4 regions of the Paenibacillus sp. B-A-8 genome follow, and region 4 is predicted to be linked to each of the others. Evidence: riboswitches for the same ligand, from Rfam matches in the RefSeq annotation. Region 4 holds a riboswitch; each other region holds the start of a gene.
What was found. Region 4 has a riboswitch for cyclic di-AMP ahead of ACN6MV_RS02655 (hypothetical protein). Riboswitches for the same ligand answer to the same signal wherever they lie in the genome.

Region 1: another riboswitch for cyclic di-AMP. It lies ahead of ACN6MV_RS26725 (alpha/beta fold hydrolase); the one in region 4 lies ahead of ACN6MV_RS02655 (hypothetical protein).
Region 2: another riboswitch for cyclic di-AMP. It lies ahead of ACN6MV_RS00540 (C40 family peptidase); the one in region 4 lies ahead of ACN6MV_RS02655 (hypothetical protein).
Region 3: another riboswitch for cyclic di-AMP. It lies ahead of ACN6MV_RS26015 (TrkH family potassium uptake protein); the one in region 4 lies ahead of ACN6MV_RS02655 (hypothetical protein).

The regions. Positions count from the first base shown of each region.
Region 1 covers NZ_CP183882.1:5,932,145-5,934,346, forward strand. The annotation lists gene selD (selenide, water dikinase SelD) at 1-29, opposite strand, end outside; gene ACN6MV_RS26725 (alpha/beta fold hydrolase) at 398-1,207, opposite strand; cyclic di-AMP (ydaO/yuaA leader) riboswitch at 1,314-1,500, opposite strand; gene ACN6MV_RS26730 (hypothetical protein) at 1,722-1,895, opposite strand; gene ACN6MV_RS26735 (Nif3-like dinuclear metal center hexameric protein) at 1,980-2,202, opposite strand, start outside.
Region 2 covers NZ_CP183882.1:113,077-115,278, reverse strand. The annotation lists gene ACN6MV_RS00550 (hypothetical protein) at 1-44, shown strand, start outside; cyclic di-AMP (ydaO/yuaA leader) riboswitch at 259-397, shown strand; gene ACN6MV_RS00545 (C40 family peptidase) at 451-879, shown strand; cyclic di-AMP (ydaO/yuaA leader) riboswitch at 1,240-1,381, shown strand; gene ACN6MV_RS00540 (C40 family peptidase) at 1,387-1,878, shown strand; gene ACN6MV_RS00535 (GNAT family N-acetyltransferase) at 2,108-2,202, shown strand, end outside.
Region 3 covers NZ_CP183882.1:5,789,686-5,791,887, reverse strand. The annotation lists gene ACN6MV_RS26020 (CPBP family intramembrane glutamic endopeptidase) at 1-256, opposite strand, end outside; cyclic di-AMP (ydaO/yuaA leader) riboswitch at 571-750, shown strand; gene ACN6MV_RS26015 (TrkH family potassium uptake protein) at 887-2,182, shown strand; gene ACN6MV_RS26010 (potassium channel family protein) at 2,196-2,202, shown strand, end outside.
Region 4 covers NZ_CP183882.1:583,605-585,806, reverse strand. The annotation lists gene kdpA (potassium-transporting ATPase subunit KdpA) at 1-771, opposite strand, end outside; gene kdpF (K(+)-transporting ATPase subunit F) at 784-861, opposite strand; gene ACN6MV_RS02655 (hypothetical protein) at 988-1,404, opposite strand; cyclic di-AMP (ydaO/yuaA leader) riboswitch at 1,595-1,785, opposite strand.

The DNA of each region.
Region 1 (2,202 bases), 1.6 Mb from region 4:
AATTTTATAGTTTCGGCTTGAGACATCATGACTCAGCTCCTTTAGATAGTTAATATCGAATATCTTTAATCTTACATCAGTAGACAGCAATGTACAAAATGCATAGCTACCGATTGGATTTCATTATTCTGTTCTTTGAGAAGTGCTATGAGTGGTATTCTTTCGATTAATAGTATGCTAAAGGCTGGCTCATTCGTAGATTTCGCTACTTTGGGCCAGCCTTTAGTTCGATACTCTGTACTTTAGGGAGGTTTTCCCTAAAATACTATACAAAAGAACGTCCCGCAGCCAGTTCATACTCCCAGCTATAGAACGCCCTCATTTCTTGCTTAAACGTTAGCCGACCATTAAGACTCTGAAGAGGTTTATGCAATCTAAGGTGCTTTCTCCACTAGGATCAACTGATCTGCTGAGCATCCTGATGTTTCTCCAAAAAACGCTGAAGAATAGCATTAAATTTCTCCGGCTGACACAGATTACTAGGATCTAATGCGTTAGGAATGATCGCTAACTGAGCATGCGGCAGCTGAGACACCATATCCTTCATACAGTTGACTCCAAATTCACTAAAGTCACCGACTATACATAACGCGGGACGGTTAAAAGATTTTAAGCATCTAGTGTAATCCACATGACTAGTAGCCAGCCTTTGGCGATACAATTCCCGCGGACGTTTGTCGAGAAGTCCTCTTCTAATCTCGTTATAGGCCAGGTTCCAGCGTTCGCGATACATCATACGAATCGAAGGCAGTACAAGCTCACTAGGAGCGTAATACATTAACCAACTACAATATGCAGCCATAAGCTGAATTTTACCTACTATTGTTGATGCATGACTTCTACAAAAGCTATCGGCAACAACAATCGCCTTTACCCGTTCCGGGTATTGTTTCGCAATATGTTGAACGACGAGCCCCCCATAGGCGCTCCCGACAAAAACCGCCTCACGAATGCCCAAATCATTCAATAGCATAATTATATCTAGGCATTGCGTTTCAATAATCTCGTTTGGAGCCTGCAGCAATTCACCTGATTTGCCATTCCCCCGTAAATCGCACAGAATCACTTTATATTTATCAGAAAAATACTCTAATTGTGGTTTAAACATGCTATGTGTTAATCCATGTCCATGGATAAACACAACCGGAGTCCCTGTTCCAATGATTTCGTAATAGAGCGAAGTTCCATTCAGTTTAGCAATAGGCAAAATTAACACCTCTTTCACAGGTAGGTTCTATATCTATATGTGCTTATAAACGCAGCAAAAAACCACAGAGGGATTCTCTGTGGCTATTCATCATCAAATACGCCATTCATCCTCTCTCCATACGCTTACGAGGTTAGCTGTCGGATTCGGGCAGTGAGAGTTGCCCTACCTGTATGGATGCACTATTCAGCATCTGTAACAGGATTCACCCCATAACTAGTACCGACTGTCATATCGATTTCCAGTTGTTGGTTCCCCCGCTTTCCTTAACGGAAATTAAGCGGACTTCTTATGTAATTGTCAGTTATGTGATGAATCATACTCCGTGTAAGGTTTCTTGTAAAGTTGAGCCCTGGGCAAAATAATGATGAAAGCCATGCTTTTCATTTCATATTGAGCATACTCTTCGTTTTCTCTTTCTATTGCTCTTGTTTACTCGGTTTATTAAGAAAAAGCCGAGCGGTCATCAGAGATCAATCCCTGAACCACTCGGCTTCTTTATACAATCATTCGGCTACAACAGATCGGCGTTTTTCAATGCATGCTCCCAGCTCGGAAAAAAGAACAGCGCACTTCTCATAAGATCAGGATCGCTTTGCTTCACTTGTTTTTTACTGATCGAGCTTCCGTCAGTTTGAAGCTTTTTGATACGACTTAACACTTCATCAGCCTCCAAAGGAATTTCCATTGAAACACTCCTCTCTCAGTGACCTGGTTTCCAATCATTTTCTCCATAATATGCAAATTTATTCTTCATTTCGATTTATAAGGATTAAACCAGCTGATAGATCGGTTGTTCTGCAATAAAATAAGTAGGAATCGTTGGGTATTTCTCTGCCAAAACTTCAGCTAAATATTTCATTCCCGGGGCTTCACTCTCCGCATGACCTAACATAATCAGCGCATTCGATCTACCTTGATGTACTGCATCCCTCACATATTCCGGAGTTTCCCACTCTGGCCCTTCGCCAGCAATCAGTAAATCAAGATTGTGC
Region 2 (2,202 bases), 470 kb from region 4:
CCGCTCAATATCATCTATGGCGCAGTAAAGCATTTCCACAATAATTTATGGCATTACAACACATAATATAAGAGTCCCGGTTCCTAAATCAGGAGCCGGGACTCTTTCGCGTTACAGACAAATTATGGCGATTTGCAAATTCGTAAAGACTTTGTTACAATAAGTCCTGTTCCATTAGTAACAAGTTTGTAATCATTTGAAACGATTTCTACATAACTTCATGTATTCATCGTAGTCTTGTCGATAAGTCACTATCTGGTGCATAAAACGCCGAATTCCTTGCACCGGGAAGTGGGGGAACCATATTTTGGGTGAATTGATCTCGCTTTGCAGTGATCATAGGGGAACCTTCTACCGAATCCTTAAGCTAACCTCACAGGCATTGGAAGGGGTACAATTTTTTTGAAGAATTTAAGAAAAGCATGCGTCGCTGCGGCGCTGGGACTTGTGATGGCGTTCTCTATTGGTGGAGGAAGTGCCTTTGCAGATTCTAAGATGGATAGTGTTATTTCAAAGACAATTGGAGTTGCCTATAAAACCGGAGGCACTAGCACTGCCGGGTTTGACTGTTCTGGATTCACTACGTATGTATTCAAGAAGGTGGGTCTTTCTTTGCCCCGCACTTCAAAAGCTCAATATAATGTTGGAACTCCTGTAGCCAAAAGCAAATTGCGTTCAGGTGACCTAGTTTTCTTTAACACATTGGGCAACGGCGTATCCCATGTCGGCATTTATGTTGGAAACGGAAAATTCGCACAATCATCATCTTCATATGGCGTGACCATCACTTCACTTAGCCAGTCCTACTGGGCCAATCGCTACGTTGGCGCTAAAAGAGTAATGAGTACTTCCTCATATCAAGCTGTAGCCTACGATTAATACTTCCCCACAACTATAACCTCACAATTACAACTATATAGACCTGGATTTGATTATCACCTTAATCGAATCCAGGTTTTCTTTTGCCTTATTATAATCTTTACACCTCTAGAACAGACTTTAAACACTTTTATTTGATAAAAATTTCAATAAATATAAAAATAAGTTTAATATTATCGCTTACATATGCATTTTGTCTTTAAATATATGAATTTTTCTGCATGATTAGGTTAAAAACGATTGCCAAGCGGCACTCTGTTTGTTACAATAACTGCAGTAAGATTTTAGTAACATTTTTGTAATCATTAAGTTGTTATTTACAAAGGTTTTGTCATGTATTGATTACAAGCTATTCCTAATCAACAGTCTGAGCCGAGTTTCCTAACTATTAGGGAAACGGGGGAACCAACTTTGGGTGAATTGACCTCCATTTTTAGAGGGGTCATAGGGGACCTTCAACCGAACCCTTAAGCTAACCTCGTAGGCATCTGGAAGGGGTATAAACTTTTGAAGAAGAAGTTAGCAGCAGCTGTACTCAGCTTTTCCATTATCTTCACCATCGGAGCAGGAAGCGCTTTCGCGGATTCCAAAATGGATAAAGTGATCGACAAGACCATCGGAACTAAATACGTATCCGGCGGGATCTCCACAAATGGATTTGATTGCTCCGGATTTACAATGTATGTTTTTGATAAAATCGGTATCAACCTACCACACCAATCAGGTTCCCAGTATCAAATGGGTACTGCTATCTCCCGAGATGATTTAAGATCAGGAGATCTTGTATTCTTCAATACAAGTGGTAAGGGTGTTTCCCACGTCGGCATTTATGTCGGTGAAGGCAAGTTTGCACACGCATCTTCCTCACGCGGTGTAACGATTAGCTCCCTGAGTGATAGCTACTACGTAAAACGCTATATCGGTGCTAAACGGATTATGAGCACTGATGCTTATCATTCTGTTGCTTCTGAGACAGAAGATAATGATGATGTTCAATAAGTAGAACGTACATAGGCTCTTTTCCAAGATGTTAATTCTTGGGGAAGAGCTTGTTTTTTTGTCTTATTTAATATTTACCCCTCTCAAAATTTGTAAAACAGTATTCCTTATAAATTTTCTGAGTTGATGACCCCTCTTTTTGTATATAATTAGTTACAAGTATAGACGCCTTCGGCACTCGTAAGGACGGCAAGCGTTATAACCCTCGTGAAAGGAGGTCTTTGACCTTATGATAAATCCTTCGGTTACTTTTCATGTAACTCCTATGGAGACTAGTCACGCGGAAGAGATATGCAATTGGAATTACACCCCCCCTTATAATAT
Region 3 (2,202 bases), 1.7 Mb from region 4:
AGGAAGAATCCGTTTCATAAAGTACATTCCACTGATCGTTTGGTGCTTTGGTATAGTTTAACTTTTGTTCCGCAAATGATATCGCTTTGTCGCGGGCTTCCGCCTTACTGATGACGGTAGTATCTTCCCCGGCAGGGCTATTTAGCACCGAGGGGGCAATCTGAAACATAATAAATAGAATAAGACCGATAATGCCCGAGATGATGAGCCTCTTGGAGAGGGCACGTTGCTGTAAGGGCTGGCCAACGGGATTCATGTAACGCCTCCTTGTAAACTGACAATGTTATGTTCCATTATAGTATTAGTGCCATGATAGTTACAAAAATCATCGTATATTTTTTTTATGGGTAATAGAGATATTATAGAATAGGAAACTGAATATATACCATGAATTTAAAGTGATCATTTCTTCATTTTTCATGAAAAACGATGCAATTGCAGGGAAAACACGGAAAAGTGATGAGAAAAGGCACTCCTTCTGGTACATCCTCTCCAAACCGCATTTTTCATATGAATCACCATTAATTGTGTCTTTGTGATTTATCGAAATAACAGATATAATTTGTATGCAATTGTATATAGCCGAATTTCAGGTGAAAACGGGGGAACCATAAGAAGTAATGAAAAGATGAGTATACGCCGTAAAAGGTGACTTTATTCATCAGGGGTGAATTTCGTTCTAGGAACGAATAGGGCAGCCTGCACAGTCCGAATCCGTCAGCTAACCTCGTAGGCTAATTTACTGCAGGAACCAAGGGTAGCATTGGTTTTCCAGTGCTTTTTTTGTTGGAATTCTTTAAATTAAGATAAGAGGGTGAGCATAGTGGCTTCACAGTTTCGCAGAGTTTCTGAATCAAAGTTTCTGAAGCTCTCTCCGCCTCAGATTATGGTGCTCGGTTTTGCATCGATTATTCTGATAGGAGCTTTGCTGCTTATGCTTCCCATTTCGAGTACGAGCGGGAATGCTGTGAGTTTTATTGATGCATTGTTTACTTCGACATCGGCAACCTGTGTGACTGGACTTGTGGTGCTGGACACCGGGACGACATTCACCTTTTTTGGAAAAACCGTGATTATGTTGCTTATCCAGGTTGGCGGCTTAGGTTTTATGACAATGGCCACCTTATTTGCCATGATGATGAAACGCAAAATCTCTTTGCGGGACAGGTTAATCCTACAGGAAGCCATGAACCAAGGTTCTATGGAGGGGATTGTTCGGCTGATCCGGAGAGTACTTATTTATTCATTAGTCATTGAGGGCTGTGCAGCGGTGCTGCTGTCCATACGTTGGGCGTTTGATATGCCGCTGGGAAAGGCCATTTATTTTGGGATATTTCATGCAGTGTCGATGTTTAATAATGCTGGATTTGATATTTTTGGGGATTTTCGGAGTTTAACCGACTATGTATATGACCCGCTAGTGAATATCGTGGTGATGTTTCTGATTGTCTCCGGCGGTATTGGTTTTATTGTCATGTCTGATCTGGTGGAGTTTCGTGTAAAACGTAAATTGTCTTTGCATAGCAAAGTTGTACTCTCTACCACGGCTGGGCTTATTGTTATTGGTGCTTTGGTTATTTTTATATTTGAATTTACGAATCAGCGCACACTGGGTAATCTTAATTTCGGCGGCAAAATATTATCGGCATTCTTCCAGTCTGTATCGCCCCGAACCGCTGGTGCCAATACGGTGGATATTGCCGGACTCCGGCAAGCCTCTCAGTTCTTTATGGTTATTCTTATGTTTATTGGTGCATCACCGGGTTCAACGGGTGGCGGGATTAAGACTACTACCTTTACCATTATGATAGGTGCGGTAATCGCGATGCTGCGCGGGCGTGAAGATGTTGTACTGTTCCGTTATCGATTGGCGCAGGAGCGTATCTATAAAGCGTTGACGTTAACATTACTAGCTTTACTATTGATCCTCTCTGTGTCGATGGTACTTTCCACAACAGAGGATAGTAATTTCTTAGCGATCTTATTTGAGACAACCTCGGCCTTTGCCACGGTAGGGCTAACGATGGGGCTGACACCTGAACTATCTATCATCGGTAAGATTCTGATCTGTCTGACTATGTTCGCAGGTCGACTAGGTCCATTAACTTTAGTGTATGCGCTTGGTCCTAAACAGGGTAAACCATTGTATAAGCATCCAGAAGGTAAAATAATTATTGGATAGGAGCTAATCAGAAATGAAAG
Region 4 (2,202 bases):
AGAAAGAATCTCCAGCACGTTCGTAAGTGGATTAGGATTCTCAAAAGGATGCGATGAATTGGCCCCGAAGAAGCCGCCTCCGTTCGTGCCCAAATGCTTGATCGATTCCAGAGAAGCTACTGGACCGATAGCAATCTGTTGCGTTTGCCCCTCTAGTGTAGTGACTTCAAGTGATGGCTTGAGGGTTTGCGGCACATGTAATCCTACCAGTACCAATGAAACCAGCAGAGCCAGCGGAATGAACACACGAATATGTGCTTTGACGAAATCCTCGAAGAAGTTCCCGACTGATTTGCGTCCTGTGATCCCTCTGACAAAAGCAACCGCAACTGAAAATCCGCTCGCTGCAGACGTGAACATCATCATAGTGATGACAGCCATTTGTGAAAAATACGAAAGTCCCGTCTCCCCGCTGTAATGCTGCAGGTTTGTATTAGTCATAAAGCTGATCACCGTATTGAACGAAAGCGTCTGTTCCATATCCGCAATTCCATTCGGATTTAGCGGTAAACCCCGCTGCAATCGAAGAAAGATATAGCTGAAAGTAACCAGTACGATATTCGTTAAAACAAAGCTGAGCGCATACTTTTTCCAGGACATACCTTCCCGTTTTTTCAGTCCGATCAGCTTATAAATCCCTTTTTCCACGCCTCCAAACCATCGATCCGTACGATTGGGTTCATTAGAAAATACATGATATAAATACGTGCCCATCGGCTTAACCAGCAAGATGAGAATGACGATTACAGCTACGATTTGCAAAATGCCCATGAATGCCCCTCCTTAAAATTTCTCCGGATGAATCAATGCGTAAACAAGATATAAAAACAGCAGTAGGGTAACAGCGATGACTAGAATCACAGCTTATCCCTCCCTGTATCCTCAACTACACCTGCGCACCAGCGCATAAATCCATAAAACAACCCGTAAATTACAGCTAACGAAGCCACCATATACAGATCCATCATATCTCCCGCACTCCTTCTTTTATCCTTGATGAGGTGATTTATCGATCAGAAAATCAGCATCTCCACTGTGGGAATAGATTACATAACTTGCACCAAGTCTTTTATAGACCAATCTAGGATTTATTGAGCTTGTGATCACAAAAATCGGCTGCGTCGTCCAGGTGCGGCACATCTGAATGTAGCGGCAGCATAACGTAAAGCTGCTCTCGAACAGATATACCCGGCCTACCGGGAACGGCGGGCGAAACCAAGTATTCTGATGGCGGGTATCTACTAGAACGACTTTCTCAATCCCCATCTCTTCAAGTAGGGACTTCTCAGGCAAGTTGTTGGTCAATCCCGCCATCTTAATGCCTCTAAATTTTAGAAGCTTAATAAAATGTTCTCCTGCCTTCGTTGGCGCACATACCAGTACATATTCATTCTGATCTGTCATCTCTTATTCTCCTCAAATGCTTTGCTTGTAAGATCAGAGCTTGATCACCCTGGTCTTGAAAGAAAAGCTACCGCTAATGATGAATATAACGACCTCTTCCTGAGGTTTTCCATAAATGCTTTGCTTAAAAAAGCACAGCAAAAAGCCACAAAGGATTCTCCTCTGTGGCTCGCTAGCGGTCACATTGCACTCATCCTCTCTCCATACGCTTACGAGGTTAGCTGTCGGATTCGGGCGGTGAGAGTCGCCCTACCTGTAGAGGATGCGAGCTCACTCGCATCCTCTACAGGATTCACCCCATAACCGGCTTCCGACTCTCACATCGTCTGCCGATTGTTGGTTCCCCCGCTTTCCTTACCGGAAATTAAGCGGATCAAATATTCGATTGTTGTTGAAACAGGAGTAATCATACCCTTATGCAGGAAGTATTGTAAAACGTGATTGATGCCAAAATAATGCAAATTAAAAACTATTTTCGCATTGGATAGCGCTTACTTGATATTCAATCTCTCTATATCTCTTGTTTACTCGAATTTGAATCAATTAGCGAAAAGCGGACGGACTCTGTGATTTTATTCACCACAGCTGGAGAAATCACCAAAAATCGCCTATATAGGAAAGGAAACGAGAAGTCGAGATTAAACGAGGAAGAAGCTCGATAACACGCAATAAATACCTATTTGGCAGGATTTTTCGTCGCAGTTGGTAGGATACGGTTCAAATTGCGCTCAAAAGAACACTTTCTGCTTTTACAGAAACACCTTGAAAAGAGTATGATTCGGATTGAATCTATTTCAC